3 regions of the Brevibacillus sp. DP1.3A genome follow, and region 2 is predicted to be linked to each of the others. Evidence: riboswitches for the same ligand, from Rfam matches in the RefSeq annotation. Region 2 holds a riboswitch; each other region holds the start of a gene.
The links. A riboswitch is a leader RNA that binds a small molecule or an ion and turns the genes downstream of it on or off. The one in region 2 is predicted to bind S-adenosylmethionine.
Positions count from the first base shown of each region.

Region 1: linked by a shared signal. The riboswitch ahead of HP399_RS12055 (homoserine dehydrogenase) and the one ahead of HP399_RS16260 (ABC transporter permease) in region 2 are both predicted to bind S-adenosylmethionine.
Region 3: linked by a shared signal. The riboswitch ahead of HP399_RS28770 (homocysteine synthase) and the one ahead of HP399_RS16260 (ABC transporter permease) in region 2 are both predicted to bind S-adenosylmethionine.

Region 1 covers NZ_CP085876.1:2,614,682-2,625,373, forward strand. The annotation lists gene HP399_RS12040 (cyclase family protein) at 1-334, shown strand, start outside; gene HP399_RS12045 (DinB family protein) at 440-955, shown strand; cobalamin riboswitch at 1,218-1,424, shown strand; gene HP399_RS30985 (hypothetical protein) at 1,583-1,717, shown strand; SAM riboswitch class I at 1,814-1,920, shown strand; SAM riboswitch class I at 1,987-2,098, shown strand; gene HP399_RS12055 (homoserine dehydrogenase) at 2,188-3,453, shown strand; gene HP399_RS12060 (CapA family protein) at 3,516-4,685, opposite strand; gene HP399_RS12065 (VOC family protein) at 4,763-5,572, shown strand; gene HP399_RS12070 (arsenic resistance protein) at 5,659-6,651, opposite strand; gene HP399_RS12075 (hypothetical protein) at 7,134-8,015, shown strand; gene HP399_RS12080 (CcdC family protein) at 8,056-8,535, opposite strand; gene HP399_RS12085 (MFS transporter) at 8,634-9,833, opposite strand; gene HP399_RS12090 (CPBP family intramembrane glutamic endopeptidase) at 10,028-10,692, shown strand, end outside.
Region 2 covers NZ_CP085876.1:3,566,647-3,577,338, forward strand. The annotation lists gene HP399_RS16240 (peptide ABC transporter substrate-binding protein) at 1-1,134, opposite strand, end outside; gene HP399_RS16245 (ABC transporter ATP-binding protein) at 1,162-2,118, opposite strand; gene HP399_RS16250 (ABC transporter ATP-binding protein) at 2,100-3,134, opposite strand; gene HP399_RS16255 (ABC transporter permease) at 3,148-4,095, opposite strand; gene HP399_RS16260 (ABC transporter permease) at 4,100-5,032, opposite strand; SAM riboswitch class I at 5,142-5,246, opposite strand; gene HP399_RS16265 (sulfite exporter TauE/SafE family protein) at 5,365-6,156, opposite strand; gene HP399_RS16270 (MBL fold metallo-hydrolase) at 6,188-7,606, opposite strand; gene HP399_RS16275 (helical membrane plugin domain-containing protein) at 7,633-8,175, opposite strand; gene HP399_RS16280 (FAD/NAD(P)-binding oxidoreductase) at 8,243-9,442, opposite strand; gene HP399_RS16285 (response regulator) at 9,575-10,219, opposite strand; gene HP399_RS16290 (PAS domain-containing sensor histidine kinase) at 10,216-10,692, opposite strand, start outside.
Region 3 covers NZ_CP085876.1:6,209,801-6,220,492, forward strand. The annotation lists gene HP399_RS28725 (MFS transporter) at 1-124, shown strand, start outside; gene HP399_RS28730 (SDR family oxidoreductase) at 419-1,120, opposite strand; gene HP399_RS28735 (BrxA/BrxB family bacilliredoxin) at 1,239-1,667, opposite strand; gene rnjA (ribonuclease J1) at 1,747-3,417, opposite strand; gene HP399_RS28745 (hypothetical protein) at 3,534-3,914, opposite strand; gene HP399_RS28750 (hypothetical protein) at 3,952-4,239, opposite strand; gene HP399_RS28755 (YqzG/YhdC family protein) at 4,307-4,681, shown strand; gene HP399_RS28760 (SCO family protein) at 4,678-5,304, opposite strand; gene HP399_RS28765 (rhodanese-like domain-containing protein) at 5,385-5,696, opposite strand; SAM riboswitch class I at 6,008-6,114, shown strand; gene HP399_RS28770 (homocysteine synthase) at 6,205-7,509, shown strand; gene HP399_RS28775 (ArsR/SmtB family transcription factor) at 7,667-8,716, shown strand; gene HP399_RS28780 (MFS transporter) at 8,713-9,939, shown strand; gene HP399_RS28785 (AAA family ATPase) at 9,988-10,692, shown strand, end outside.

The sequences.
Region 1 (10,692 bases), 950 kb from region 2:
TGTGCGAGGAGATTTTGTCCTGTTTAAAACGAAAAACTCTTTTGAAGAGGCGTTCTCTTTTGAATTCGTTTTTCTGTCTGAAGAAGGAGCAGAATATTTAAGTGAGCTGGGTGTGCGGGGTATTGGTACCGATGCACTTGGAATCGAACGCGCCCAGGAAGGACACCCCACACATAAAAAGCTGTTTGCAGCGGGAGTCATTGTCGTGGAAGGCTTGCGGCTAGCAGAGGTCCCGCCAGGCGAGTATTTTCTGGTAGCTGCACCACTCAAGCTGATCGGCACGGATGCAGCCCCGGCAAGGGTCCTATTGTTTGAAGGCTTACATAGCGAATAATGGTGAGCGTCACCCGCCTGTGAAGATCAGGCGGGTTCGTTCGTATTGGGATGCATGGGGGTATAATTTGTCTAACCAAAATGAATGACGAGGAGTGGGAAATACATGCTCAGACGACCAGATCGCGATGAATACGTTGCTTATTTTGACTATTATATTGGGCTTGTACCTGAGGGGGAGCTGCAAACGATCCTCACACAACAAGGCGAGAGGCAAGTCGCATTATTTTCGTCACTTGCGCCCGAGCAAATGGATTATCGATATGCACCAGGAAAATGGACGGTAAAAGAGGTTTTGGGTCATCTCGTCGATACAGAACGCATCATGAGCTATCGCTTGCTGAGAATCGCGAGAGGAGATCAGACACCCCTCGTTGGTTTTGATGAGAATGCTTTTGTCGAACACGGGTGTTATCAGCTAAGAGACCTCTCAGATTTACTGGAAGAGTATAAGGCTGTTCGGGCTTCCACCATCGCACAGGTCCGCGGAATCTCTCCGGAAGCGTGGTTGCGTACAGGAATTGCCAACGGAAACAAGCTATCTGCAAGGACGTTGGCTTATGTGATTGCAGGACATGAAGCTCACCACACTACCATTTTAAAGGCTCGGTATTTGGGGTAGGTCAGAGCCTCTCCTCGTTTGTCGGCAACAGCTGGACGAATATTTTTCCGGCAAGAGACAGTCCTTTTCTGTTCCCCTGTGGATGAAAGGGAGAGGCTTTCAGAAACAGTCTTGCACACATTGACCACCTATAGGAGCAAACGGAAGTTTAACAGGCTATTCGGGTGGCTTGTGGCGAAAGGAATGGTTACTGACCCACGAGCAATGTTCGCAAAATAAGGGGAAATAAGGTAAAATCTGAGGGTGGTAGTAATAAATGACAATTTCATAGGTGGAAACAGGTTCCTTAGGGCGTAACCAATTCGCCACAAGGATAATAGGGAAGCTCGGTGCAAATCCGACACGGTCCCGCCACTGTAAGAGGGGAGTCAGCGTCCAACAAGCCACTGGTCTATCAAAATAGACGGGGAAGGCGACGCTAGACGATGAACCCATAGTCAGGAGACCTGCCTGTTTCGACAACACTGATAGACCTACGGGAGATAGGGAGGTGTTAGAGATGGCTTGCGAAAAACAGCGAGTGGACAAGTACGTCCCTCCTTTTCTGGCATTTTCTAACGATCGTCACGGTCGAGTGGAAAATGCTCTTTTTATTTTGGGCAGGATAAAAGAAGAGGAGGGTGTGCGATGATGCAACTTTTTATTTGCCAATGGTGCGGATATGTCGAGGAAAAAGAGCTGCCTGAGGAATGCCAGGAGGGCGTGTTTCATTGCACTTGCTGTAGTATGGAAGAGGTAGAAAGCCTGTTCACCCACAACTGAGAAAACCTGGCCAATTCAGATTGCAATCAGAAAAGAAAGAATTTTGTTGACGCTTGCCTTGGAATTTCTTAGAATAAAGCTCAACAGCATAAATGGTTCTTATCCAGAGAGGTGGAGGGTCTGGCCCGATGAAGCCCGGCAACCGTTGCATAATGCGACAAGGTGCCAATTCCTGCGAGACGTTTCGTCTCGAAAGATAAGAAGCGGGTTACTCCATTAGTAGATGAACCTTCTTCTTAGCGAAGAAGGTTTTTTTCAATTTCATATTTTCTTTATCCAGAGAGGTGGAGGGACTGGCCCGATGAAGCCCGGCAACCGTCACGCATATTTTGTGACAAGGTGCCAATTCCTGCAGGACATATACGTCCTGGGAGATAAGGAGGGGGAGCATTATTAGCTGCTAACAAGCCTTCTTCTTATCGAAGATGGCTTTTCTTTTTATCTAAAATTCGGGGTATGGGGTGGTCAGGATGAGTGCAGAAGTGGTACGCGTGGGATTATTGGGATTGGGAACAGTGGGTGGAGGCGTAATCAAAACGATCCGTTCGCAGCAGGAGAAGCTGGCTTCTCGTCTGGGTAAACGAATTGAGATCGTCAAGGCATTGGTGCGTGACTCGGAAAAAGAGCGGGCGGTTCATATCGACCCGGCTTTACTGACAACAGACTTTGAGGATGTATTGAGCAGTAATGTGGATATAGTGGTGGAGGTCATGGGTGGTGTAGAACCTACCTATGACTACGTCCGTGCTTTGATCGAAAAGGGCTGCCATGTGGTAACTGCCAACAAAGAGCTCCTGGCGAAAAAAGGAACGGAGCTAGTCGATTTGGCAAATCAACATCAAGTGCATCTTGCCTATGAAGCGAGTGTGGCAGGGGGCATCCCGATCTTGAGCGTGCTCCGGCAGTTCCTACGCACGAACGATATTCAAGGCGTTCGCGGTATTCTTAACGGAACAACGAACTTCATTTTGACGAAAATGGAGGCAGAGCAGCTCTCCTACCAGGAGGTTCTCAAGCAAGCGCAGGAGCTGGGCTATGCGGAAGCAGACCCTCGTTCGGATGTGGAAGGCTTTGATGCTATGTACAAGTTGTATATCTTGGCACAGCTTGTGTACGGAGAATCGCTGCCCTTAGCAGATGTTGTTCGCAAAGGAATTGCAGATTTGTCAGCAGGTCACATTCGGATTGCGAGCGAGCTCGGGTACCGGATCAAGCTGATCGCGCAGGCCTATCAAGCTGAGAAAGGAATTCGCCTATCTGTTGAACCAACCATGCTTCCGCTGAGCCATCCGTTGGCGCAAATCCACGACGCGTTTAATGCTGTCCAGCTATCCGGCAACATCGTAGGAGACTTGTTGTTTACAGGAAGAGGGGCAGGAGAGCTCCCCACAGCAAGTGCAGTCGTGGAGGATTTGGCCTATTTATTGACACAACCATTCACACCGCATCCTACTTGGAAAGAAAAAACGGCTGACAAAGCTGGAGTCACGGTGGACTCGGTAGAACACGTCCTATGTTATCTTGAGGGCTCGTGTCATACTGCTACGCCAGATCGTGTCTTGCATTTCCTTCAGCAGGCAGGAGTCAACGTGCATAAACTAAAAGTCCAATTCGACTTGGGAGGCGTCTTGCGCGCAGGTTTGATCGTGACAGGAATCAGCGAAGAGCACGAGTCCCTATTGAAAAATGATTTTGGCTTAGAAGTGCGCTGCTTCCCTATTATCGAATCTGCGTAAGTAAGAGGAATCATAAGAAGAAAAGCCGTATTTCTAGTTACCTGGAAACACGGCTTCTTTTGTCAGGAGGCAGTCTCCACCGCTTTTGCACGAGGTTGAATACGCCCTTCACTTTGTATGTCGACACTCTCTGAAATGGATTCAATGCGTTTTAGCAGGGCAGCGCCGTTGCTTTCATTCATGGGTACAGCTTGTCCCAATTCTGCGTGAAACGGAAGCATCGTCAGCTCACAATCGCCGCTTTTCGTACAGTTTGCTTGCAGAACCATCGTTTCCCAGGTCTTGGGTTCGTTTGATCGTGTGAAAATGAAATTGCCGAGACTGTACGCAATCCATTTGTCGTTGTATCGTTCAAAACCTTGAAGTACGTGGGGATGACCGCCGACAATCAAATCTGCACCAGCATCGATGTAGGCACGAGACAACTCTTTTTGATGATCGACAGGATAATCAGCGCGTTCTTTGCCCCAGTGTGCAATCACCACGACGAGATCCGCTTGGTTTTTCGCTTCTTGGATCGCTTTTACTGCTAGTGAAGGATCGTAGGAAGCGGCCATACCTGGCTGGGAATGCCCTGCATACCAGCTCGTTTCGGGAATGACCCTGCTGAAGCCGAGAATCGCGATTTTGATGCCGTTCTTTTCTATGAATACAGGTGAATAGGCATGGCTGGCATCCTTACCTGCGCCGACGTATTCAATCCGGTTTTCGTCTAAAGCGTCAAAGGTATCCAGCAATCCCGGCACTCCTTGATCCATCGAGTGATTATTGGCGAGATTCACCACATCAATCCCAGCGTTTTTCATGGCAGGAACAGCAAGTGGCGACGACTTGTAGACATAGGCCTTGTTCTGTGCAGCAACACCAGTTTCGGTGATCGGCGTCTCCAAATTGGCAATTGTGATATCATCTTGCAAAAAGAGCGAGCTTACATGCTTGTATGGGTAGTCATAGCTGTTTGCGAGTAAGGTTTTCTCTACATTACCTGACATCATGATGTCACCGACAAAGGTGAGCTGCACAGAAGTCTTTTGGTTCACGGTATTGTCAGGAGCAGGCTGCGTGTTCGGGTTGGCATGTTCTCCATCCATAGCAGTTTGGAATAGGTAGTAGGTTCCGACGACGAAGATGGCCAACACGCTAAATAGGAGCGTGTTCTTTCCAACGCGTGCCCATTTTCTGCGTGAGTGCTTGCGCCGAACTTTTACCCGGCTTGATCTGGTCTCGTTCATTTTTCCCCCTTGTCATTCTATCCTTACATAAATGAATTTTGATATCCTATAAGTAATACGAAAAGAGGCGAAAAAAGGTGCGATTAACTTTTGATCATTTGGTTCATTTTGTACAGCGAACTCCTCAGGAAGCATCGGAACAATTTTGCCAAGCGGGTTTTCATGCGGTAGCTGGAGGGCGTCATGCGTCTTGGGGGACATGGAATAGCCTTAGTTATTTCGGGCTTTTTTATGTTGAATTTTTGGCGGTTGAACACGAGGAGCTTGCTCGACAATCAGATAATCCGCTCGTACGTCAATGTATCGAGGATGAAGCAAAGGGAGAAGGATTTGGTCAGATTGCGCTTCGGACCAAAGAGATGGATGCGTGGGCAGAGCGCCTGCGAAGCCAAGGTTTGCAGGTTACTGGACCTGTTGCGGGATGTCGTACGCGTGATGATGGCACGACGCTTCGGTGGCGGATGTTATTCCTCGAAGATACAGATAGTGCTCTTCTACCGCCATTTCTCATTGAATGGTCGCAAACAGATGAGGAAAGAATAGAAGATTTGACGAATCGTGGCATCATTGGCGCACATCCGAACGGTGCAGCCCATCTCCAGTCAGTAGGCTATGCAGTAAAAGATCTGGAAGAAGCAACAGCACGTTGGCAAAGTTGGTTTGGATGGAAGAAGAGCGAAAAATTCCACGATAAAGAACTGGGGGCCATCTGCCAAGCATTTGAACTTCCGGGTGGAAATGTAGTGCTTTGCCAACCGACTGAGGAGGGATTGGCGCAGACTGCATGGAAAAATCGCGGGCAAAGACCGTTTTTTGTGAGGCTGGCAGGAGCAAGCCAAAATAGCGAGTATAAGATTGGTGGAGGATCTTACTTTCTAGCTACTTAGGTGTCCCCATCTGACACACATACAAGGGGTGGTACCAACGAAGTTGACACCACCCGTAATGTAGATAGTTTAATCATCTACGAATACTATTCATTTTTGTTTTCAGCATTTCTGTTCGTCTCTCGTAAAAGTACATTTGGAACAAGACGAATATATAATAGCTCCCCAATAAGTTCTACAATTGTTTGGGTTACGATTACAGCAGACACTACCCCGTTTAGAGGTTCAGGTAGCGCCAGTGCAAAAGGAAGAACGACAAGAGAATTACGGGTTCCTGCACTAAAGATGAGAGCCCGCCCTGCACCGGTATCTAAACGGAATAGACGAGAAACGATACGTGCAATAATCGGTGTAATGGCCATATATGCTACATAGACGGGAATCACTTGGCTAATAAAATGAAAAGAGGTATATAGTTTAGAGATTTGGGATGCAACAACAATAAAGAGGGTTAGTGCCATAAAAGGCACAGGAAGCCATGCTGTAGCCTCAAGAAAACGTTCTCCGTATGGTTGGCGTCTTGACCACCATTGAGTAAGTAGAGCAAGTACCAGTGGAACAACAATAAGACCTAAAAACGCTTCGAGAAACGGTCCGACACTTACAATTTCTGCCGATGTCTTGCCCATAAAAAGCCATAGATAAATAGGCAATAAAAGCATTTGGGTGACAAAGAGTATAGGGGTTGAAACCAAAACAAGCTTTTCGTTCCCTCTCCCAAGATGTGTAAAGACGATAACATAGTCAATGCAGGGGGTAAGCAAAACAAGGAGTACACCTAATAGAATTGCTGGATCGGTTGGAAGAAGCTGAGTTAACCCCCAAACAAGGATAGGTACAGCTATGTAATTCGTAACAAGTAGCGCATAAATGAACTTTCGATTCGAGAGCGCCTCTTTTAAACGAAAAAACGGTATTTGAGCAAACATTCCATACATTAAGATGGCAAGTATGAACGAAATCATGCTATCTAAGCTCGCACTGGATTCTGGCCACAACAAACCTGTTCCAGCGGCAATAATTAGTACGAAAGCATAGAGCCATACTTGATTCTTTTCTAATTGTTCTCTTGAAATCACTTCTTGCACTTCCCCTTCCTAACACGAACCCGTATTTTCTATCTTCTCCAAGCATTCCGACCATGTAAGACATTTACAGCTTAGCCCTCTGCCCTTGACTTAAAGGTAACTTTAAGTTTTATGGTTAATTATATCTCGTTACGAAAGGGGAAGACAGTATTGAGTAAAGAGAATCGAAGAAGCGAAGGCATTCTTACGAACTGACTTTCAAGAGAAAATGAATATGATAGCTCAGGAAGAGGGCGAAGCATTCAAACAAAAAACCATCTCGTAATCGGAGAGGGTTTTTTGTTTTTTTTATGTCGTAGTTCCTCGATCACTGGATGCCAACCGTTTTCTTACCCAGAGGATTCCTGTGATGGTGGAATGCCCAATCTGAAACGGAATGAAAATTAGAATTTGTAAAAATGGTGAAATTTGGATGAAAAAACGCAAAAATGAAGATAAAATACAAGACAGAAGAGAAAGTGGAGGTGATAGGGATGCTCATAGTGAGTATCTTATTAAACATAGTTCTAATTGTTCTGTTAGTCTTTATCTACAAAAAAAGTGAAGAAACCGAGTCAAACCTAGGATGGAAAGTTTTTGGATATTTTTGTTTAGGGGCATTTGCTTTTAAGGTAGACGAGATCCCCTTACCTTTAGGTTTTTTGTTATTTCTTTTGATTTTCCGTCCAAAGACGAATGTTAAAACAAAAAAACGTTCCGCTTATCTCGGTTTAGTATGTTTCCTCATCCTGCATTTGATTTTGCCAGCAGTGGAGAGGGATCTGTTTGAACGTCCACGAGATGTAGTTGCTGCCAGCGACAATATGTTTCAAATCAATTTCACGAACGATTGGATGACGATACGAGATCAACTCAAAATCGAAGAGCATGCACGGCTGGTATATTTTAAGGCGTATTATCAAAAAAATGGTCAGATAGATGATTTGTACTATTATGTAGCCAGCGTTTCAGGAAAGGACTCTGTTTATTATGATATCCATTTTTCTGCTGACACAAATCGATATACAATTCGCGCTGAGAAAATTGGTATTGAAGGATTAGAATATGTGGAATTTGTACAAGCTTCGAGATTTTTTGAAGTTTTGGATGAGGTTCAGGTCCGAAACCTTTCTTTGGAACAGCCATTTGTAGGGTATACCCTCAGATTCGATGGAGAACGGATAAAGGATAATGACGAATATCAGCAAAAATATATGATCTTGGGGAAAGAAATCAAAACCATTACCAAGGATCAACTTCCGACAGAAGGGTATCCCATCAATATTTGCGGGAAAGAGAAGCCTTACGAATTACCGACTGGGTCTGGAGTATCATACAGATGTGAAGCGAATGCAGATTTCTTTTTTGCTGACTGAATTATGAAAGAAACCACCTCACTATGGAGGTGGTTTTTTACTAGGTACCAAACGTTTTTTTAGTTAAATTCCGGTACATCACCAGCATCGCGATACGCCAAGGTACGAGCATACCGAATGCGAGCAAGAAGAACAGTCCACCCGTTTGAATCGGTGTAAAGCTATCATTGATCAGCAGTTTAATAATCAACCGGATGACCAACAGACCGGACAAAATGAAGAAAAACGCACGGGACCGTTTCAAATACACATCTTGCCCAATGATTTCGAAGCGTGACGTCATAATCAACGGAATCGAAAAGATAAGCCCAACCACAAAGGCTGCAATATCAAACTTGGGCGGTAATTGCGCCTCCGGGAATAAGAACATCGCAAACCCTGTCGCCATAAAGAAGGGTGGCAAAATAATGCTTTTTGCAGAAGCCGGCTTTTTTTGCCGACGCATTCTCACAAAGATCACTGCAATGGCCATCACGAGAGGCAGCAAAATTCCCAAAATGGGAGAGGAAAGTATCTGCATGGAAAAACGCCTCCATAATTGTTCAACATACTTTCACTAGTGTACACCAAAGCATGGTCTGTGGGAAAGCGTTTGTCATGGTACATTACATTCCGATACTAGGCAGCTGCTTCATCGTGGGAGCGTACATCCAGCTTATGCTTTTTACTGTAGAAGAAAGTCAATAAGCCAAAGAGCACTGTCACCGAGCCGATGAAGAGGAGGTAGCCGCTAATGCCGAGAAGGTCCAGCCCAACTCCTGTAATCGCGAGAGCCAACAAGAAGAATCCACGATCCAGCATGCTTTTGAAAGAAAAGAATCGCCCTTGCTGGTGTGGAGGTAGGCGCTTCTGGAAAATCGTTGCGGTGACCGGGAAGAAGAAAGCAACGACAAAGCCGAACATGGAGAAGGAAGCGAGCACCATGAATTTGTTATCGGCGAATGACATGCCAAACTGGGACAGCGCGAAGAAAAAGAGCATGATGGTGGACGCTGCCACGAGGTTTCTGCGGCCGATCCAACGTTTTGCCAAGAGCCCCCCAATCAAAATGCTGATTCCTTCTGCTGCATAGATCCATCCCATGAGCTGAGGTTCCTGTTGTAGCTCGCTAAAGTTCAAGATCATCAGGTTCAGACCACCAAGGAACAAGGTAATCAGCCCGTTATTAATCAATCCGACAAACAAGGCCGGGTCCTGTCGCGAGATCGTCAGCACTTCGCGAAACTCCACTTTTTCCTGAATCTTCCGTGAAGTGACTGGAGGAATGCGGAGAAAGAGTGTGACGACAGCGAGTACAGCGTACGCGATGATGGAGCACACATACAGCATGGACAGGTCCATGGAGGCAACGAGTATACCGCCGATGGCTGTTCCTCCAATACGCGAGAGGGTAGAGATATTCAAATATGCGCTGTTCGCCTTGAGTAACTCGTCCTGGGAAAGGATGGCTGGCAAGGAAGCCTGCACGGTTGGAAAATAAAACGCAGCAGAGCATTGCATCACGATCAAAGATACGATCATCCACAGAAGAGAATCGTTTGCAAGAGCGGGGAACATGAAGACTGGGCTGAGTGTTCGGACCAGGCTGGCAAACAGCATGATCTTGCCTTTGTCGTACATGTCAATCACCACACCCGCTTTAGGGGCGAGGAGAATGCTGACCACCAATCCACACATCAGAATCAAGCCCTTCACCGTATCAGAAGGAACGAGTTTCTGCATGAATGCAAGATTGGCAATAATCGAAATCCACATGCCCGCTCCCGCGACGATCTCTCCGCTCATTAAAAGCAGAAAGGTACGATTACGCCATAACATGAGAGCCACTCCAAACATTCGTTAGATAGGTAAAAATTTGAACCGATCCATTCATTTGATAAAAAGCGATTTCTCAAGTATAGCATTCATGCAAACGCTTGTATATTTATTGTCTTTGTGGGTATTCTTCGTGTTCATAACGGACAAACTAACGCAATACTGCGGCCATTACGCCCAAAAGGAGTTATTCGTAAATGGCGCGAAAACGGACGTTGCTACTGTTGATCGTGTATGGATTTGCTGCGACACTCACGATCTTTTACGGACTGGTGGAAAAGCATAGCGTGATTGTCACGTTCTTTTCTTTTCATGTGCTCGTTTGCATCTGTATCCCCGTCATTCACGGATGGTGGGAAGGAGATTTGCGAAAGCACTGGCGTTTAGCGTGGGGAAGTTTTGAATGGCAGGGTACTTTATACGGACTGGCATTTGGAGTTCTTATGTTGACAGGAGTGCTGGCTGGGCTTTGGTTGCTCCTGCAGGAACCGGGAAGACCTGAAGCTGTTCGAACAGGTATGGAAACATGGGGGATTGAACGCCGCTGGATTTTGGTTTTTTCCTTCTACCTCGTTTTCATTAACTCGCTGCTGGAAGAGTTGTTCTGGCGAGGATTCGTATTGCAGCGGTTGCGTGCATCCTTATCCATCTTGATGTCCATTTTTCTTTCCAGCTTTTTTTATTCCTTGTATCACCTGATTATCTCTACGATCCTATTTGGTTTTCGAAACGGCTTGCTCATTACGTCGATGGTTTTTGGTGCAGGGCTGATTTGGGGATGGATGAAAGGGATGTTTCCTTCGATTTATCCAAACTGGTTTAGTCATTTGTTCGCGGATTTGGGTCTCGCACTAGCTGTGGT
Region 2 (10,692 bases):
CTTCAAACCTTCAGCCAGGAACTGCTTCGCCTTAGCCGGATCAAACTGATAGTAAGGCGCTACTTCTTCTCGGAAGTCCTTGCCCGAAGGAGTTTTTACCCCAAATGGTGTATAACCGTACGCCGGGAGCTGGCCTCCCTTGGTCACGTTTTTCGTCAGGATGTCCCGATCGATCGCGTAGGAAAAGGCCTGACGAATTTTCGCATTAGTGAATGGCTTTTCCTCTACGTTGAACGTGTACGTATAAATGCTGTAGTCCGGGAATGATTTGTACTCTTCTTTTTCTTTTTCTTGCTCAATTACGTCGATCGGCAGGGAGTCAATCAGGTCGAGCGCTCCTGTTTTGAACATCTGGTAGTAGGTAGTTGCTTCGTTGACCATCTTGAAGTGGACGGTTTCCATCGTTACCTTTTCTTTCTCCCAGTAGCTCTGACTTTTGGCGATTGTCAGTTGACTGTTGTGGTCCCAGCTCTCCACGGTGTACGGGCCATTGGTCACGATGCCTTTCGCTTCGGCCGCCCAGTTTTTGTCTGCATCCACGACTTTTTTGTTCACCGGCAAATAGGCGCGACTCATCATGATTTTCGGGAAATAGGTGATCGGGTCTTTCAATCCGACGATGAGTGTGCGGTCATCCTTTGCCTTAATCTGAACGTCATCCACGCTACCTTTGCCCGTGTTGTATGCCTCCGCGCCTTGTATGTAGTAGAGTGCGGATGGTTCATAGGCGGCAGTCTGCGGATTCAGCACGCGTTTCCATGAGTATTCGTAGTCATGCGCCGTCAAGGGATCGCCGTTCGACCATTTCATCTCGGGGCGCAGGGTAAACGTGTAGGTTTTTCCGTCCGGGGAGACTTCCACCTTTTCTGTTGCCCCTTCGCTGATGTCTCCATTTTGGCTGTATCGGTACAATCCTTCGTACAGATGGTCAATCACCCAGTACGAGGTGGTATCGGAAGCGAATGCCGGATCTAAAGTGTACGGTTCGCCCCGCAGGTTAGCGGTAATGACTTGTTTGACGGCTGCTCCCGTCTGTTGATCGGAAGACGTAGCCGGTTTATCGCTGCCGCACGCAGAAAGCGCAGGTACAGCGAGCGCCAGCAATGCGGCAAAAGCGAGCAATCCCTTTTTCATTATGATTTCCTCCTTGTTCTCCTCTGTCTACTGTACAAGATGGCAAGCGATCCAGTGTCCGTCCCTCACCTCCTTCCAATCCGGCGCTGTTCTGGCGCAAACGCCTTGGGCAACCGGACATCTGGTGCGAAACGGGCAACCGCTTGGCGGATGAATCGGGCTGGGCGGTTCTCCGGTCAGTACAATCTGCTCCCGCTCTTCGCGCTGGGCAGGATGGGAGATCGGCATAGCCGAGATCAACGCCTGCGTGTACGGATGTAGCGGCGTGGCAAACAACTCCTCGCTCGGGGCAAGCTCCATCATCTGCCCCAGATACATCACACCAATCCGGTCGCTGATGTGCTTCACCATCGACAGATCATGGGCGATAAACAAATAGGTGATGGACCGCTCTGCCTGAAGATCGGCTAAAAGATTGACGATTTGCGCCTGAATGGACACATCTAGTGCGGAGATGGACTCGTCTGCCACGATAAAGCTGGGCTCCACCGCAAGCGCACGGGCGATTCCGATCCGTTGTCGCTGGCCGCCGCTGAATTCATGCGGAAAGCGTTTTGCGTGGCTTGGGTGCAATCCTACTAGCTCCAGCAGCCGATAGATGCGTTCTTCTCGCTCTTTTCCTTTTGCCAAACCATAGGAGTCGATTCCTTCGGCGATGATGTCGCCCACCCGTAAACGCGGATTGAGTGAGGCCTGCGGATCCTGGAAGATCAGCTGCATGTGGCGGTTTGCTTCCCATCGCTCACGTCTATCCATCGTGGCGATGTCTTTGCCTTGAAACAGAATGCGACCCGCAGTAGCCGGGTACAGGCCCACGATCGTCCTGCCCAGCGTAGACTTGCCGCAGCCGCTTTCCCCAACGATTCCGAGCGTCTCCCCTCGCCTGATTTCAAAAGAGACTCGGTCAACAGCTCTAACCCGTTGGCCTCCGCCAATCTCAAACGATTTAGCGAGATTCTCCACCCCTACAATGTTGTCAACCATGTGTCTCCCTCCCTGCTACCATCCACGCTTCTGCTCTTTTGGGCACGCGGGTCGTTCAGCCAGCAGCTCGCCTCATGCTGATTAAAAAACGAATTCGATTGCGGCATATGCTCTACGCAAATTTCCATGGCAAATCGGCAACGTGCAGCGAACGGGCAACCGGCAGGCGGACGAAACAGATCCGGTGGTGTCCCTTCGATGGGGATCAGCCGCTCTTTTTTACCTGCTTCGAGACGTGGCACAGACTGCAACAGTCCTTGTGTGTATGGGTGGCGCGGGTTGTCAAAGATTTCTCCAACCGGGCCGCTCTCCACCACTACGCCTGCGTACATTACCGCGACATGATCGGCCACCTCTGCGACGACGCCCAAATCGTGTGTGATCAAAATGACCGAGGTGTTCAACTGCTCTTGCAACTCTTTCATCAGACGAAGGATCTGCGCCTGAATGGTCACGTCGAGCGCTGTCGTCGGCTCGTCGGCGATAACCAACTGCGGTTGGCAAGCAAGCGCCATGGCGATACCGACACGCTGCCGCATACCTCCGCTTAGCTCATGCGGATATTGTTCAAATCGTCTCGCCGCCTCCGAAATGCCTACCCTCTCCAGCAGTTTCAACGTCTCTTCCTTTGCTTCCGTCTTCGTCTGCTTAAGATGTTTGATTAGCCCTTCCGCAATCTGCTGACCGATTTTCATCGTGGGGTTCAGTGAGGTCATCGGGTCCTGAAAGATCATACCGATCTGCGAGCCACGAACCTGCTGCCATTCCAGCTTCGGCAGCCCCGTCAGTTCACGCCCGCGAAACCGAATGCTACCGCCTTTTACCTGACCGGATCGCGGAGGAATCATCCCCATCAATGCTCGAGCAGTCACACTTTTTCCACAGCCGCTTTCCCCGACAATCGCCAGCGTCTCTCCCTCCTTCACAGAAAAGGAAACCCCTCTTACCGCCTGCACCTCTCCACCGTACGTGCGAAAGGAGACGCGCAGCTGATCTACTTCCAACAATGGTTTCACGATGTACTCCCCCTCATTTCCTGATCCGCGGGTCCAGTGCGTCCTGCAAACCATCCCCGAGCGCGTTGCACGCGAACATGGTAAGGGAAATCATGAATCCCGGAAAAAACAGCCGCCACCACTGTCCGCTCAGCATAACCGCTAGCGCGTCGTTGGCCATGGTTCCCCAGCTGGCGGTTGGCGCTTGCACACCCAGCCCAAGAAAGCTGAGAAACGATTCGGCAAAAATCGCATGCGGTATCGTAAAGGTCAGGTTGACGATGATGACGCCGATCGTATTCGGCAGCAGATGTTTGATGATAATTTTGGCATGAGAGGTACCCAACTTTTCTGCAGCCAGCACAAACTCCTGACGCTTGATCTGCATGATTTGTCCTCTGACCAGGCGGGCCATTCCGACCCACCCAGTTAGTGAAAGGGCAATAATGATCGTAGTGAGACCAGGCTCCAGAACCACCATCAGCAGGATTACCACCAGCAGATACGGAATGCTGTACAGAATTTCAGCCAATCGCATCAGGATGTTGTCCACACGGTCGCCCAGCTTGTTCCTCCCTGCCATGTAACCGGAAATCCCGCCGACGCATACACCGATCACTAGGTCGATAGCAGCTGCCGCCACACCAATAAACAAAGAGATTTGACCGCCTACCCAGGTACGTGCCCACATGTCCCGACCCAAGTCATCCGTTCCAAACCAATGCTCGTCCGACAGCGGCAGATTACCCTTCGTCAATGACTGTTCATGCGGGCTGTGGGGAACGAGAATCGGACCGATGATCGAGAGGGTTACCACTGCCATGAGCAGGAAGAACCCGAGCATTGCCAGCTTGTTGCGGCACACCCGCTGCAATACCTCCTGCCAATATCCGAGACTGGGACGTTTCCGAATTTCTTCGGATAGCCTGTTTCGGTCTACTGGTCGAAACAGGCTATCCAGTTGTGTTGCCTGATTGGCCATAACGCTACTTCCCTCCACTCGTCAATCTGATGCGCGGGTCAATCACCCGATACAGTAGGTCGATGATGTACAAAGTAAAAATGAGCACAAAGCTGTAAAACACTGTCGTTCCCAAAATAACGGGATAATCGCGGTTAAAAATACTTTCCACGAAGTATTTGCCGAGCCCGGGAATGGCGAAAATCTTTTCCACCACAAAGGTTCCCGTCATCAGGTTGGCAAACAGCGGACCGATAAAGGTAAGAACCGGTAGGATGGCATTACGCATCCCGTGTCTAACGACAATAGAAAAGGTGCCAAGCCCTTTCGCCTCCGCTGTGTTTATGTATTCCTGTTGCCAAACCTCAAGCATGCTGGCTCGTACGAAACGGGCGATAATGGCGAGCGGACCGATAGCGAGCGCAAGCGTTGGAAGTATCGAATGCTCCCAACTCCCCCACGCAGCAACGGGCAGAAGCTCCCATTTGACCGCCATGTACTTGATCAAAAGTGGCGCCAGAATAAAACTGGGGACGGAGATCCCAATGATGGCTGCAAACATAGACAAGAAATCCAAGGTTCGATTGTGATAGAGTGCCGCTACGATTCCCAGTGTGATTCCACCTGCCAGTGCGACAATAAACGACTGGAGTCCCAGAACAGCCGATGCGGGGAATCCCTCTGCAATCAGCGTGTTCACATCCCTCGTCTTGGACTGGATAGAGGGCCCCAAGTCAAATTGCAGCAATCCTTTCAGATAGAGCAGGTACTGTACCGTGATTGGCTGATCCAGGTTGTACTCCGCCCGCATGTTCTTTACCACTTCTTCTGGAAGCATTTTGGCGTCAGACGCGAACGGGTCACCCGGAATCAGGTGCATGGTCACAAACGTTACCGTGACAATAATCCAAAGGGTAACGATCATGAGAAAGCCACGCTTGACCGAATAATGAAGCACGTTGTTTCCTCCTTCACATAATACAAAGTAAAAAGATATGAATACTATGAATTATAAATATAGAAAACCCCTCTCCGAAAAGAAGAGGGGCAATTACACGGTTCCCACCTTCTCATCTCGCAGAATAACTCCGCAGGAATTGGCACCGTAAGGTCAATCAGACCAAGGTTGCCGGGTTTCATCGGGCCAGTCCCTCCACCACTCTAGATAAGAATGTTCTATGAAATTTAATTTCATCGTAAAATTCTTTTTTATCTTATCATTTTACTCGGATATGTCAATCCTGTTCAATGACAATTGATTTTTCTTTATTATTTTGGAAAAGCAAATCTTCATACACGTATGAATATAAGGATGTCAGCCCAAATCTTAATCGTGGTGGCTAGGATCAACAAGGCCAGAATGGTTTGGAGAACCCGTGTATCCAAACGTTTGCTGACCTTCGTACCGAGCGGCGCTGCCATGATACTGGCGATTACCATGATCACGGATGGCCACAGTAATATGTCCCCCGCCATCCATTTCCCTGCAGTCGAACCGATGGAAGAAAGAAAGGTAATGGCAAGAGATGAAGCAATCGTAACTCTTGTCGGGATCTTGAGGATGATCAACATGATGGGAACCAAAATAAAAGCGCCAGCTGCCCCGACAATTCCGGAGGCGCCTCCGACAATCAAAGCGGATAATACGGCTGTTGGTTTATGAAAGATAACCTCGTACTGTTCACGTTCGTCCATTCGCTTTTTTGGCAGGAACATCAAGATTACAGCAATGGTGGCCAGGATGGCGTAAACGATATTGATGGCTTCTGCCGATAGATATTTTCCTCCATACCCTCCAAGCAAGCTTCCTACGATAATGGCACTTCCCATGTACAGAACGAGCTGGTAGTGAATAAGCTTATCTTTTCGCAGAGTCCAAACAGCAGCTAGGGTGGCAAAAAATACTTGGATTGCACTTATTCCGGATACTTCGTGAGCTGTGTAAGCAACGAATCCAAGGGCGGGCGGAATGTACAGAAGCATCGGATACTTGATGATGGAGCCCCCGATTCCGACGAGACCAGAAATAAATGATCCCGCGAAACCGATAACAAACAGTGTGATCACAAGGTCGATAGTCATACGCTCACCCTTTGCAACACCTCGATTCGTTTTACCCTCGTTCTACGACTGCCAAGCCGTCTTTTTGCCATTTCAAGATTCCGCCGCTCAAATTCATTACATCCTTGAATCCATTTGCCTGAAGAATGCTTGCGCCAATAGCGGATCGGGCACCGGAACGGCACTGTACGAGAAGAGGCTTATCGTGAGGAATCTCATCCAGCCGCATGGCGAGCGTACCGAGCATGATGTGCTGTGCATCCGGAATGTGTCCTTCCTTCCACTCAGTCAGATTACGTACATCTACTACGTGAACCTCTCCCTTTCCCACCCGTTCTGCAATCTCCAACGGTGTTACCTCTTCGATTGTCTCGAGCGAAGACACTTCACTTTCCATCAGCTTGCCGCTGTCGATAAAGCCTGTAACATGATCAATCCCTACGGAATGCAAGGCCTGCAAAATCTCGTTCAGCTCATCTGGGGTAGTCATGACATGAACCGGACGATCGTAATCGACGATCCAGCCCACCCAGTTGGCGAATGACTTGTTAAAAGGAATGTGAAGTGTTCCCTCCAGATGCCCCTTCGCAAAATTCTGGAAAGGACGCGTATCGATAATCTGTCCGTTTTCCAGCGATTCCTTTACCTGTTCAAACGAGTTGAACTCTTGAACAACAGGGAGTTCGTTAAGCAAGGCAGGACCTTCCTTATTCACTCGTTTCATCACTGCAAAATACGTTGGTGGCTCTGGTTGTCCATCCAGGAGTGCCTTGACGAATTCCTCTTCACTGGAGTGTGTCATCGCCCAGTTAAAGAGCTTTTCATAACCGACGGTAGAAGACGGCACGGCCCCCAGTGCTTTGCCGCAAGCACTTCCTGCGCCATGAGCTGGCCATACCTGCATATAATCCGGCAGTTGCTTGAATTTTTGGAGGGACTGGAACATGGCTCTTGCACCTGACTCGGACGTACCCTTCATTCCCGCCGCTTTTTCGAGCAAGTCCGGTCTGCCGATATCGCCGACAAAGACAAAATCTCCCGTAAAGATCCCGATGGGGCGATCTGCATTCCCTCCGAGGTCTGTCAAAAGGAAGGAGATGCTTTCGGGTGTATGGCCAGGCGTATGCATAACTTCAAATAGCAAGTTCCCGATAAAAAAGCGATCCCCATCGTGGACAAGCTGATGGTTCAAACCTTCCAAGTATTGATATTTCCAATCTTCATCGCCCTCATTGGATAAAAACAGCTTCGCCTGATAGGCTGCGCCCAGTTCCCTGGCACCAGACACAAAATCAGCGTGAATGTGGGTTTCCGTTGCGGCTACAATGGTAACTCCCTCTGCTTTAGCGACTTGAAAATAAGGAGCCAGATTGCGGGCGGGATCGATCACAATCGCCTCCCCGGTTTTTTGGCAGCCAACCAGATAAGATGCATGGGCCAGTTTTTCATCATAAAAGTAACGCAACAACATGATACATTCCTCCTTTAACACGTCTGTTATTTGTTTGATTTTTCCGCGAGTACTTCGAGCAGCGATTGGGTAAAGCGAAGTGTCTTTTGGACGGTGGGATCTTTCATGAGCTTGTAAAGCGTGAACACGGAAACGGGTTCGCTTTTATGTTCGGCTCGTACTTTTGCTTCCTGGAAGACAGCCACTCCATGCTCCACTTGTGCGGACACAGGAGCGATGTACGCCTTCATACCGTTTAGCAAGTATTGTTGCGATTGCTTATCCTCTCCAAGGCTTTCCAAAAAATCAGCAGCTTGTTCGAGAACGCTGACATATTTAACGAGCTTTGGCATCTTATCAAGCAAAGTAAACAGGGCATCTACCGATTCTTTTTCCACAAAGAAACGGGACAGATGACCATCTACGCGCTCAAACAAATACCGTAGTGATTCCTGATCGCGTAAGATCGATGTGGCTACTTCAAGTCCCTCTTCGACTGCAAGGACGGTATCTTTTATCTTCGGGAGCTTTCGGATCAATATGGTGATTGCTTCCTGAACTTCTGGATCAGACAAATCCTCTAAAAACATGTCAGAGCTTCTCTGTTCCTTCCTGGCGTTCGAAATGTTGCTCTCCCCCCTTTCTTTCAAGACTGCCTTACATCAATCCTTTAAGCATGCCATTCCAATAAAGGATGGGAAGCAGTTCTCTTTTCATCAAGTACATACTGAATCTCTCTTCAGATTGGTCAAAAGGAAAGGTTTCACACGGCGTCAGATTGTAATCAAATTCGGCCAGCACCAGTTTGTTGTACCCTGTTACGAGCGGGCAGGATGTATAACCGTCATACTTGGCAACCAATGGATTACCATTGATCAGCGCGAGGAGGTTTTTCTCGACGACAGGCGCCTGTTTGCGAATAGCAGCTCCGGTTTTGGACGTGGGAAGATTCGTGCAATCGCCTATGCTGAAAATAGTGGGAAATCTTTTGTGCGCAAGCGTAAATGGATCGACATCGAGCCAGCCTCCTGTGTCTGCCAATGCGCTGTTTGCAATGAAATCAGGTGCTTTCATGGGAGGGGTCACATGAAGCATGTCATACTTCCATACTACCTGCTCTTTCGTGTCCAGATTCTCGAATACGGCTTCTTTGGAATCCGCTCGCACTTCCATTAGATTATGCTTGTATCTGGTTTCGATGTTCTTGCGACGAATGACGTTATTGAGGGTATTGGCATACGTAGGAACGTCAAAAATACTTCCCTTCGCCGATGCAAAAATGATCTCTGACTGGTTGCGCACATGTAACTTACGAAAGTAATCATCAGCCAGATACATGATTTTCTGAGGGGCTCCACCGCACTTTACGGGTGAATTCGGGTGAGTAAAAATGGCAGTGCCGCCTTTAAAGCTCCGGATCGCTTCCCATGTACTTTCTACTGTTTGGTAAGCGTAGTTGCTGCAAACGCCGTTCTTGCCGACGGCATCCCTCAGGCCCTTTACCCTCTCCCAATCTATTTGCAAACCAGCAGCAACAACGAGGTAGTCATAGGAAAAGATGGTTCCTTGCTTCGTACTGAGCGTGTGTTGTTCCGGCTGAAACATGGTGACCGCATCGCAAATCCAGTCGACGCCTGCGGGAATCAGAGAGGAGAGGTCGCGCTCGGATTCCTCCTTTTTCGCGGCACCACCTCCGACTAATGTCCACAAAGGCTGATAATAATGCTTGGACGCGGGATCGATGATGGCGACTTGTCCCTTGAGCCTTTTGGAAGCCCGGACGATACGGGCAGCAACAGAGATACCGGCTGAGCCTGCTCCCACGATAACAACCGTATAATGAGCTTGTTTTGCCATAGTTCCTCCTTCGACGACGATATGGTTTCCAATCGTACGATGATGGTTCATGAGGTGTAGTCTCTCTATTCAGTTTATTCCTCTGATATTTTTTCCATATAGGGGAAGTCCCCTACTTTTTGATCTATGCGATTAAAATGCCAGATCGAGATATTTATTTTTAATGGCGTATTGGATCAATTGATGCTTGGAATCCAGTCTTAGTTTCTGCATGATATTCGTTTTGTGGTTCTCCACGGTTTTGACGCTGATCAACAGCTTATCTGCCATTTCCTTATTCGTATAGCCAAGCACAATGAGTCTGACAAGCTCCTTTTCACGTAGCGTTAAAACAGAAGGCATCGTTTTGGCATCCGATTTCAGCCATAGATTGATGATCTCTTGCGATACGGAAGTCTTGTAAAAGCGCTTACCTCTGTAGACTTCCGCAATGGCTTGAAACAGCAACTCGCCATGGCTGTTTTTTAAAATATACCCATGAGCTCCGACGGTAATAGCCTTCTGGACAAAAATCTCCTCGTCATGCATGGTCAATATGACAATTTTCACGAAAGGATTCGACTTGCGAATCTCATTGCTCGCTGTAAACCCATCCAGCCCATTGGGCAATGACAAATCCATCAGCACTACATCGGGTTCCAGCTGATTCGCTTTAAGGATAGCATCGTTGCCTGTATGACTCTCTCCGACAATTTTTATTTGAGAGTAACTTTCGAGAAGCACACGCAATCCCTTCCGAATCATCGTGTGATCATCAACCAAAAGCACTCGTATCACTCTGCTCTCCCTCCTTCTCCCACTACCGTTACCTTGATCGATGTACCTTCGTGGAGCACAGATTGAATCTGAAGAATTCCCTCCATCTGATCCACTCGCTCTTCCATATGTTTGAGACCCAGACCGACCTGAACCTGATCGCGAACAAATCCGATTCCGTTGTCCTGAATCAGCAAAGTCAGTTGGTCCTCTTCGTTGTACAAGATGACTTCAATGAGTGTCGCCTTCGCGTATTTTAGTGCATTATGTAAGGCTTCTTGGATGACACGGTACAGATTAATTTCCAAGATTGGCTGAAAATGATCGCTGACATTGCTGTAAGAAAAGGTAATGGAAACATCCTGATGTGCTTTGTTCAAGCTAGAAACAAGATGCCGAACCGTAGGAATCAGCCCCAGTTGATCGAGACTATGCGGACGTAGCTGAAGTGAATAGAGCTTGACGTCTTGCATCGCTTTTTCCAACTCATTCAC
Region 3 (10,692 bases), 2.6 Mb from region 2:
TGACCATGGTGGCATTAATCCAACCCTGTTCTTGGCAACGCTTGTCTCTGCGGGTTCGGTTCTGCTCTGTCTGTTACATGCTTATTTTCATCGGGAAAAACAAGCAGAGGTTGCTAAATACTGATTTCAACTGCAAAGAAGCCGCCCGATCCTTTTACAGGACCGAGCGGCTTGTTCATTACACTACTTCTTTTCTCCCTTGATTGGCACTTCCCAATCGACTTTGTTCTCTTTTATTACACGATCGAGCACAACTGATATTTCCTTCACATCATTTTTCTCAAAGCGCACCGCTAGCTTCCCTTCGAGTTTTATCGTACCATCATGAATAAAGTCTCCCATCGACGGGAGATTTTTTTATACCCAAAAAGCTGCCAAGGGATTCTCGGCAGCTTGGTAAAAACAATAGCAACGATATTCAGTTGTTTCTCACTGGCGGGCAGGTAAGCGACTTTCCGTTGTCTTGCGGACCAAGTCCCATGATGTACGGTACCGCCACACGGCTCCACTCTACCGGATTCGGTGCCGTGTCCACATCTTCTGGTGAGCATGATTGGAGCATGGAAGTATCGATACTGCCTCCTGGATCAAGCGCCACTGCTGCCATTCCCTCAGGCAATTCAGCTGCCAATGATTGCGTCAATCCTTCGATGGCGAACTTCGATGCGCAGTACGGCGATAAAAACGCTTCCCCGTTTCTTCCCCAGTATGAGCTGATATTTACGACGACTCCGCCATTTGCGCGCTGAACCATAGACGGTAAAAAGGCGCGAATTACATAGAAAACACCATTCACATTGATGTCCATCACTCTCGAAAACTCGCTTGCCGCAAGCCCAATGACTGGGCTGTTCCGGTTTATAATGGAGGCATTGTTAATCAACAAATCGGGAACGCCCACCTCGACTTTGATTTCCTCTGCCCACTTTTCCACCTGCTCCATTACCGAAACGTCGACGACAGAAAAATGATGCTGATCTCCGAATTGCTGACGCAGTCCTTGCACCTCTTTTTCCGAACGACCGCAGCCTGCAACCGCCCAGCCTGCTTCGTGAAAACGCTCGACCATCGCCCTACCCAAACCACGTGTCACACCTGTAATCACTACTAGCTTACTCATTCTCTCTCCCCCTCCATTATTATACTTATTAAACATTTTAGTATAATAAAAGAAGGAAATCAATCCCAGTACAAAAAAAGACGCCCGTTGCCGAGCGCCTCGCGATGTTTCGTACTTCTTATTTGTAAGTGTCGTAAGCGTTGGTCAACAGGCCAGCGATTGTTGCCAGTTCGTTGTTCTCGATCTGATGACGCTCGACCATGGTCATGATTTTACCATCTTTCATGATCGCGAAGGATGGGGAAGACGGTGCATAGCCTTCGAAATATTCGCGTGCTTTTGCAGTCGCTTCCTTGTCTTGACCTGCGAATACAGTGAAGATGTTATCCGGTTTTGTAGCGTGATTCAAGGAATGTACAACTGCTGGACGAGCGAGTCCTGCTGCGCAGCCACAAACCGAGTTCACGACAACAAGTGTCAGGCCTTTTGCATTTGGCAGTGCTTGCTCTACTTCTTCAGCAGTGCGAAGCTCTTGAAAACCGTTGCGAGTCAACTCATCGCGCATCGGTTGAATTACTTGGCTCATATATGCTTCATAAGACATCATTGGGCAACCTCTCCTTTATATCACGTATTCAACTTACTTACTATTATACCCCGACTGCGCCTACCCGAGAAAGCAGGAGCTACACTTCCATCAAAATGGTAAGAATCATTGGGTTACGGCCTGTTTTTTCGTAAATGAACGGCTTGATCACTTCATTAATCTGTGACTTCAGCTCAGACCATTCCTTGATTTTCTTATCCAATGCTTCCTGCAGACGCCCACGAACGAGCTGTGTCGCTTCCTGAATCAAGGATTCCGAACCGCGTACGTAAACGAAGCCGCGGCTCACGATATCTGGGCCCGTCAAAATTTTGAAGTTCTTCATATCGAGGCTGACAACCACGACCATCAAGCCATCCTCAGCCAAATGCTTGCGATCGCGCAGAACGATATTTCCGACGTCGCCGATACCACTGCCATCAATGAGGACAATCCCTGCTTGTACTTTGCTGAGCCACGCTTTTTCGCGGTTGCAATTCAGCACTTCGCCGTTGTCCATAATAAAGATGTTGCTCTCCTCGATCCCAACTTGTTGAGCCAGCTTGGAGTGAGTCTTGAGCATCCGGTATTCCCCGTGAATCGGGATGAAATATTTCGGACGAATGAAGTTGAGCATGAGCTTCAATTCTTCACTGCTGCCATGTCCAGATGCGTGGATGTCAAATGCATGACTCAATACCACGTTGGCACCTGCACGGTACAGCTTGTCTATCGTGCGACTGACGTTGATCGTGTTCCCAGGAATCGGGGATGCGGAAATGATAACCGTATCTTCTGGATAAATGGAAACTGTACGGTGCGATCCGGAAGCAATCCGGGTCAACGCTGCCATCGGCTCACCTTGACTACCCGTGCAAATAATCAGCACTTGGTTGTCCGCGTAGTTGTCGATGTGCTTAATATCAATCAACATGCCCTCTGGCATTTGGATGTAACCCAGCTCTTGTCCAATCAAGAAAACCTTTTCCATACTGCGACCAATAACCGCCACTTTGCGATTGCATTGCTCGGCAGCGTCTACCACTTGTTGCAGGCGATGCACGTTGGAAGCAAAGGTAGCCAGGATGATGCGTCCACGCGCTTTGCGTACCACATCGAGAATCCCTTCCCCTACCGTTCTCTCCGACATCGTAAATCCAGGACGCTCACTGTTCGTACTGTCGGACAAAAGCGCCAAGACGTCACCGCTCGCACCAATGCGTGCAATTTTTCCGTACTCCGTTGTTTGGCCAACTGGTGTCATGTCAAACTTGAAGTCACCCGTGTGAATGACCATTCCCTCAGGTGTATAGAGCACAACTCCCAGGGAATCCGGAATACTGTGGTTCGTACGGAAGAATGTCGCCTTCAGCTTGGCAAAAGGAATTTCCGTATCTTCCGAAATTGGAATCAGCTTCACTTCATTTTGCAAACGGTGCTCTTCCAGCTTCGCCTTGACCAAGCCCAGGGTCAGACGACCACCGTAAATCGGCACCTTGATTTGCCGTAAAATATAAGGAATCGCTCCGATGTGATCCTCATGTCCGTGCGTCAACAAAAGTGCTTTTATCTTATGCTGGTTGTCCTTCAGATAAGAAATATCCGGGATAACCAGATCAATACCAAACATTTCATTCTCGGGGAACTTTACCCCGCAGTCAATAATGATGATTTCGTCCTCATACTCGACGCAGTACATATTTTTTCCGATCTCGCCGAGGCCGCCCATCGCGAAAATCTTAACGTCGCTCACTCTCTTTCCTCCTAACATCGTCGTGCATGATTATGGGAACCCGAACCAAGCATGCCATTCTTATTATATCACAACGTAAGACGTTCGTTTCACCCAGTCTTGACTATTCCACACATTCATCTTCGGTCAATAATTTAATACTGATACTTCAAGTCGGTAACTCGTTCATCGGTAACGACACTTGCCCTCGCCCAAAAGTCATGCTTTTCATAGGAATCGCCCGTCCATACCTCCGTAATTTCTCCTGAAGAGAGCTTTAGTGGTACGGCTTCGATTTCTTTTAACACGGCGCCACTTTTGTTTTGCAATCGCAGTTTCAAGTCGATCTCCAACGGCTGATCCGACTGATTCCGTACCAGGATCAGACTTGTATACGGATACCCAGCACAATTTTTGGTACAGTCTTGTCTGCTGTATACGATGGCGAGATCAATCGGCTTCTCATTGTCCATCTTCGCCGCTTTCCACTGGTCTTTTGCTTTTTGTACGACGGTGACGTACTCCGCCTTTTTCAAAAAGGGCCCCATGCCTAAAAAAGCAGCAGCAAAAAAGCTAAACAAACCAAAAGCTGTGCATAGAAAAACGAGGTTCATTTTCCAAAACTGTTTTCTCATCATGATCAAAAAAACAAAATACCTCCAAGTCGGACTCCGTGGGTAACACCGGAATGCCATACTTCATTTGCCAATATACATTCGCAGCGAAGCAGCCTCCGTAAATCAATACGGCAGAAGCAATCGTGAGCCCCCATTTTTTCCAGAAAGGAGGCTTTTGAAAAATGACTGCAAGAACCCCCACCAAAATAGGAAGGCCAAATAAGGGAATGAGCAAGTAATGCATCGAAAACCTCCCGCATTTCATTGTCATTATTTTCTACGAATGATATTCCGAAAAGTCTTCAAAATACATGGCAAACCATTTCGAAAAGGAGAGGGATAAGCAAGTGCAAGCCGCTCGTCGCCTATATTGTTATCGGAACATGATGCCCCTTCTCTCCACTGTACTTTTCCTGTTCCTCTTTCAGCCGTTCCCTACCTATGCCCAGCCTCCCTATGCAAAATGGGGCAGGCTCGCGATGCAGGAGACGATGAAGCGATATCCAAACGCTCAAATTGTGGACTACCTGCATGTCGGACGAAAACAAAAAACGCCCACCACGTCGGAAGAGACGTTTAAGCTCTTGCTTCAAGAAGGCAATCGCAGGTGGGCGTTACTCATTCATATTGAATTCGTGAATCAGACAGAAGATGTCGTAAACATCTCCTATGAGGAGACTCGCTAGTCAGCGAGCTGTTCCATCTCTTTCATCATGACTTCCATGTCCATGTCAGCTGCCATCCCGTACGCGCGGCGCATGTTTCCATCTCCATCCACAAGGAACATGCGAGCCGTATGAGCATAAGAACCATCTGGCTGCTTCATGACCATCAGACCAAAATCCTTCGTCACTTTCTCTACAGCCTGAGCGTCCCCGCGCAGGAACTTCCAGCCGCTCTGATCTGCCTTGAACTTGGCTGCGTACTCCTGCAAGACTTCCGGCGTATCGTTATCAGGGTCAAAGGAAATGGAGATAAACTCTACTTTGTCTCCGAACAGTCCCTTTTCCTTCAACTGATCTTGCAGCTTGGCCATGTTGTACGTAGTAGCCGGACAAATATCCGGGCACTTGGTAAACATAAACTCCACCAGTCGTACTTTGCCAGCACTTTCATTAAATGTATAGGTTGTTCCGTCACTGTTGTCTAAGGTGAAATCCGCGATGGGCTTCAACACTTCGATCTTCTCTTCTGTCATGTACTTATAACCAAATACACCGACGATAGCCAAAAGGATAATACCAGCTAACACAGGAAACCAATGTTTTTTCATCGCAGATTCCTGCTGCAATTGTGTTCCTTCACTCACGGGTTGTTCCTCCCTGCTTGTCCCATGCGAGATGCCTCCTGATTACACACGGGAGGCATTCACACTGTTTCTATACCTTCTTACTGTTCCACTTCACCTGGCCATGCGAGCATGCCGCCAACCATATTCGCCACGTCATACCCTTGAGCACTCAAATACTCTGTAGCTGTATTGCTTCTGGCACCACTGCGGCAAACCATCACAATCGGAATGTTCTTATCCAGCTCATCGATACGGTGCGGCAAAAAGCCGAGTGGGATCAACTTAGCCTCTTTAATGTGACCTGCATTCCACTCATCTACTTCACGTACATCAATGACTTGCAGTTCCTCTTTGGCATCCAGCTTTTCCAACAGCTCTTGTGGTGTCATTTCCTTTACTCCATGGCTCATCGCTATTTATCCTCCTATATGTACGATCAGATCAGTTGTAACCACCTCCATGATATCACACGCTTTTTTACTTTTCTAACGCGAAGAGCACTTGGCTTCACGCTGCATCCATGCTCCCTATTTTCTACCATTATCTCCTATTTGGCTGCGACAGTAGCCACACGGGATGTGAACAGCTTGAGGCAAAAGCGTTACAAATTAATGGCATGAGTGAACAACTTTCATCTATATATACATAAAAACCTCCCTGATAACTTACTATTATGCGTTGACAGCAAGGGGATATTTTCATACAATTACGACAACAACTTTTCTCATCAAGAGCGGTGGAGGGACAGGCCCTACGAAACCCGGCAACCAGCAGACTAGCTGCATGGTGCCAATTCCTGCAGAATCCAGTGATTCTGAGAGATGAACACAAGCCCGTGCATGATCGGAGCCTTCTTCTTCTCAGGAGAATGCTCCGTTTTTTATTAGCCGATTTCCCATAGTAAAAGGAGAGATGGACATGTCCGATCAACAACAATGGAAGCCAGAAACACTTGCGGTACACGGTGGACAGGAGGTTGACCCTGTAACAGGCTCACGTGCTGTTCCGATCTATCAGACGACCTCCTACGTTTTCCGTGATACGGAGCATGCTGCCAACCTGTTTGGCTTAAAAGAGTTTGGGAATATCTATACACGCATCATGAATCCGACACAGGATGTGTTTGAGAAGCGTGTTGCCCTGCTCGAAGGTGGTGTAGGCGCACTCGCGACCGCATCCGGGCAAGCTGCCATTACATTCGCCATCTTAAATATTGCGCATGCAGGAGACGAGATCGTCGCTTCCAGCAGCCTCTACGGCGGTACCTACAACCTGTTCGCTCACACTCTTCCCCGCCTCGGGATCAAGGTTCATTTTGCTGATCAATCCAATCCGGAAAATTTCCGTGCCTATATCAATGAAAAGACAAAAGCCGTGTTTTGCGAGACGATCGGCAACCCGCGCATTGATGTCGCTGATATCGAGGCGATCGCCAATATTGCTCACGAAAATGGCGTGCCTTTGATCGTGGACAACACCTTCGCGACTCCGATTTTGTGCCGTCCTTTTGAACACGGGGCCGATATTATCGTGCACTCTACCACCAAATTCATCGGCGGCCACGGAACAGCAATTGGCGGTATTATCGTAGACTCAGGAAAATTTGACTGGAACAACGGAAAATTCCCAGGTCTGACTACACCAGACCCAAGCTACCATGGCGTCGTCTATACAGAGGCAGTCGGTCCACTCGCCTATATTATCAAGGCGCGCGTCCAGCTCCAACGCGATATCGGAGCGGCTGTCGCCCCAATCAACTCCTTCTTGTTCCTGCAAGGATTAGAAACACTGCATCTGCGCATCGAGCGGCATAGCCAGAACGCCTTGGCAGTAGCTCAATTCCTCACCAATCACTCTGCCGTAGAGTGGGTGAGCTATCCAGGGCTGGAGTCAGACTCCCAGCATGAATTGGCACAAAAATATTTGCCAAAAGGTGCTGGCGCGATCCTGACCTTTGGAATTCGCGGTGGCATTGAGGCAGGAAAAACATTGATCGAATCAGTGAAGCTGTTCTCCCATCTCGCAAATGTCGGGGACTCCAAGTCACTCATCATTCATCCAGCTAGCACAACACATCAGCAAATGACAGAAGAAGAGCAGGCAGCAGCCGGAGTGACTCCGGGACTCATTCGCCTCTCCGTCGGCACAGAATCGATCGACGATATCATCTCTGATCTGGAGCAAGCCTTGCAGCGTGCGTTGCAATTATCTACGGTAGGTTAACATACCTTTACAAGAAAAGAAGAATCACGTGATCTCTTTGGATAGAGGTTTGTGATTCTTCTTTTACTTTTTTATTTTCGTTCGAAAATAATTGAACTTTTCATTCGGTATTTTTATAATATTATCATTCAAGAAAATTTTGGGAGAGTGGATAGACGTGAAAGTTTTAAATATCGGAAGTGAACGGACAACATATCGCGTGGAGATCTCGTATTCTCCTTTATTCGAAGCAGCCTTGGGAATCGCTGCCGCTACCTACGATCAATTGCATCACACGATGGAACACCCTCCTGCCTACTGGCGTCAACTGTTGGACGAGCTGTCACCCTCTGTACGGCAAGAAGTCGACTATGCGAAGGAGCACAACACGTGGAAGACGCTTTTGCAACTGCTCGATCTTTGCCCTTTCACAGATGTGGATTCATTTCTCTCCTATGTCAGAGAGCTCTCAACAGAACAGCTCCGATATGAGGCCCTCCCTTATCTTGGTGAAAATATGCAGGAAGCACGTCGAAAGGCTGCACAAGGAAGCAAGGAGGATTGCACCGTTTTGCAGGAAGCGTGCCGTGCGCACCTCTTTTTTGAAGCGTATATCGGACATATTACTTCCGTTGATGCAGAAGAGCTGCGGAGTCATATTCTCCGATTGATGGAAGGCTGGTATATCACTCATATCAAGCCGCGTGAGGAAGAAATCGTTCGCATGCTAGAAAGGGATTGGGCGCAAAAGCAAAGCAAGCTAGGAAAGTTCAACCCGGAAGCCTTGGTAGAGTATGCTACGGGATCGAGCTACCTCCCTGAGCCTGCCGTGACACGCGTACTGCTGATTCCACAAGCGATCTATCGCCCGTGGACCGTACAGGCCGATGCTGTCGGGACGAAAATTTTTTATTACCCTGTTGCCGACGAAAATTTGCACGATGCTGTAGATCCTAATCAGCCACCCCCTTCACTGGTGCAAGCCTTAAAAGCACTCGGTGATGAGCATAGGCTGCGCATGGTCAAAATGCTGGCGGAAAAGGACCTGAGTCTGCAAGAGATAACAGATCAACTCTCCATGGCGAAATCGACAGTACACCATCACCTGTCCATGCTGCGGTCTGCCCATCTCGTTGAAACGGCAGGCTCCCGTTACAGACTCCGCCGTCATACGCTGGACAAGCTCCCCCTGATGTGGGATGAATTCCTGGACAGGAGCACCCCATGAACCAAACTGCGGTACAAGCCTCTGTCTGGCAGCAGCGTTCTTATCGTTGGATTCTTTTCGGTCAGCTCATATCAGAACTCGGCGCCTCACTCGGTACCCTCGCCAATAGCTGGTTAATCTATCAGGCAACAGGCTCACAAGGTGCGGTCGGACAGATGTGGCTGCTGTATTTCTTGCCGTCGCTAGCGATTCAGTTGGTTGCCGGACCGTACATCGACCGATTCGACAAGAAGCGTGTCATGATTTTTTCTCAATGGATGCGAGCTGCTGCGTTTTGTTTGTCCTTTGCGGTCATTACTTCCGGGACAGAATCACTCTGGCCTTTGTATTTCACTGCCTTGATCAACGGTCTCGTTCAACCGCTATATGTGCCAGCCAGCCAGTCGCTCCTCCCTGCTCTGGTCAAAAGAGAGCAGCTCCTCCAAGCCAATGCCTATTTGGATAGTGTCCTACGAATTGCCTTGATTACAGGACCTCCGTTGGGCGGGATTCTCGTGGCGAGTATCGGTGGTGAGTCCGTACTCGCATTGGTCGCGATCAGCTATGTACTCAGCGGTTTCTTTCTGGTTCTTTGTCCAATCGCCCCAGCAGATACCGCCAACAAGAAGCAATCGTGGCTCGTTATGTTTAAGGCCGGTCTTGCGATTTTTTGGCAAAAGCCCCTTTTGCTCTGGCTTGGCCTGTACTCAGCTCTCGTCCAATTTGCTGTCGGAGTCACACTCGTACTAAACCTGCCTTTTGTAGCCGGCGAACTGCAAGGCACTTCGTTTCATGTAGGCTTGTTTTTGGCTGGGTATCCTTTGGGATATTTCTTCGGCTCTTTGCTCGTGCCTCGCTTCCGTAGCAGCCTTGGGCAGCCCCTGATCATGTTGGGATCACTGGTATTAGGCGGCTCAAGCTTTGTTGCGATAGGCTTTACCCATGACCTCTGGCTCGCAATCACCATCGAACTACTGGCTGGTCTGTTTGCTCCCTTTTTCCAAGTACATAGCACAAGCCTGTATCAGCTTCACGTTCCTTCCGAGCTAATGGGGCGTGTACTGTCTGTCCGCCTACTCATCGTGCGTGCGACGATGCCCGTCGGTATTTGGCTTGGTGGACAGCTGAGCGATCAGGTAGGGATTCGCCCTCTTTACATCTCTGTAGGCGCCGTCATCGTGCTTGCCGCGCTGACGGGAATACTATTTCGAAAATTTGTAACTAACAGGATATTCCATATATAATAAAAACCGTATGCCTCCTAAATTTTGAATGGGAAAAGGAGAATTTTCATGACTCATCCGACATTGGATAACCTTCAGCATGCTATCAGCAGCGTCATCGTGGGCAAGGAAAGCCAGATCCGCCTATTGGTAACGGCCCTGCTCGCCCGTGGTCACGTATTGCTGGAGGACTTGCCCGGAATGGGAAAAACCGTGCTTGCCAAAACATTGGCGCAAGCGATTGGCGGCTCTTACAACCGCCTGCAATTTACTGCGGATCTACTGCCATCTGATGTCGTCGGTCTACACGTATTCAATCAGCGAACAAGTGAATTCGAACTGCGCAAGGGACCTGTTTTTGCGGATGTCTTGCTCGCAGATGAAATAAACCGGGCCACTCCCAGGACTCAATCCGGCTTGCTGGAAAGCATGGAGGAACGCCAGGTTACAATCGAAGGCGTCACCCTGCCACTTCCATCGACCATGCTGGTCATTGCTACCCAAAACCCGATTGAATCGGAAGGAACCTATCCATTGCCGGAAGCACAGTTGGACCGCTTCCTTTTCAAGCTGTCTCTTGGCTACGGTACGCGAGAGGATGCCAAAGAAATTTTGCGGAGATTCCGCAGTGGCTCCCCATTAGAGGCCGTCGAGCCGGTCATCACTGTCGAGCAAATTGCGGCTCTGCAACGCGAGGTCACGACCATTCATGTCAGCCAACCGGTGGAAGACTATGTCATCGATCTGACGGAAGCGACTCGCCAGCATCGTTCT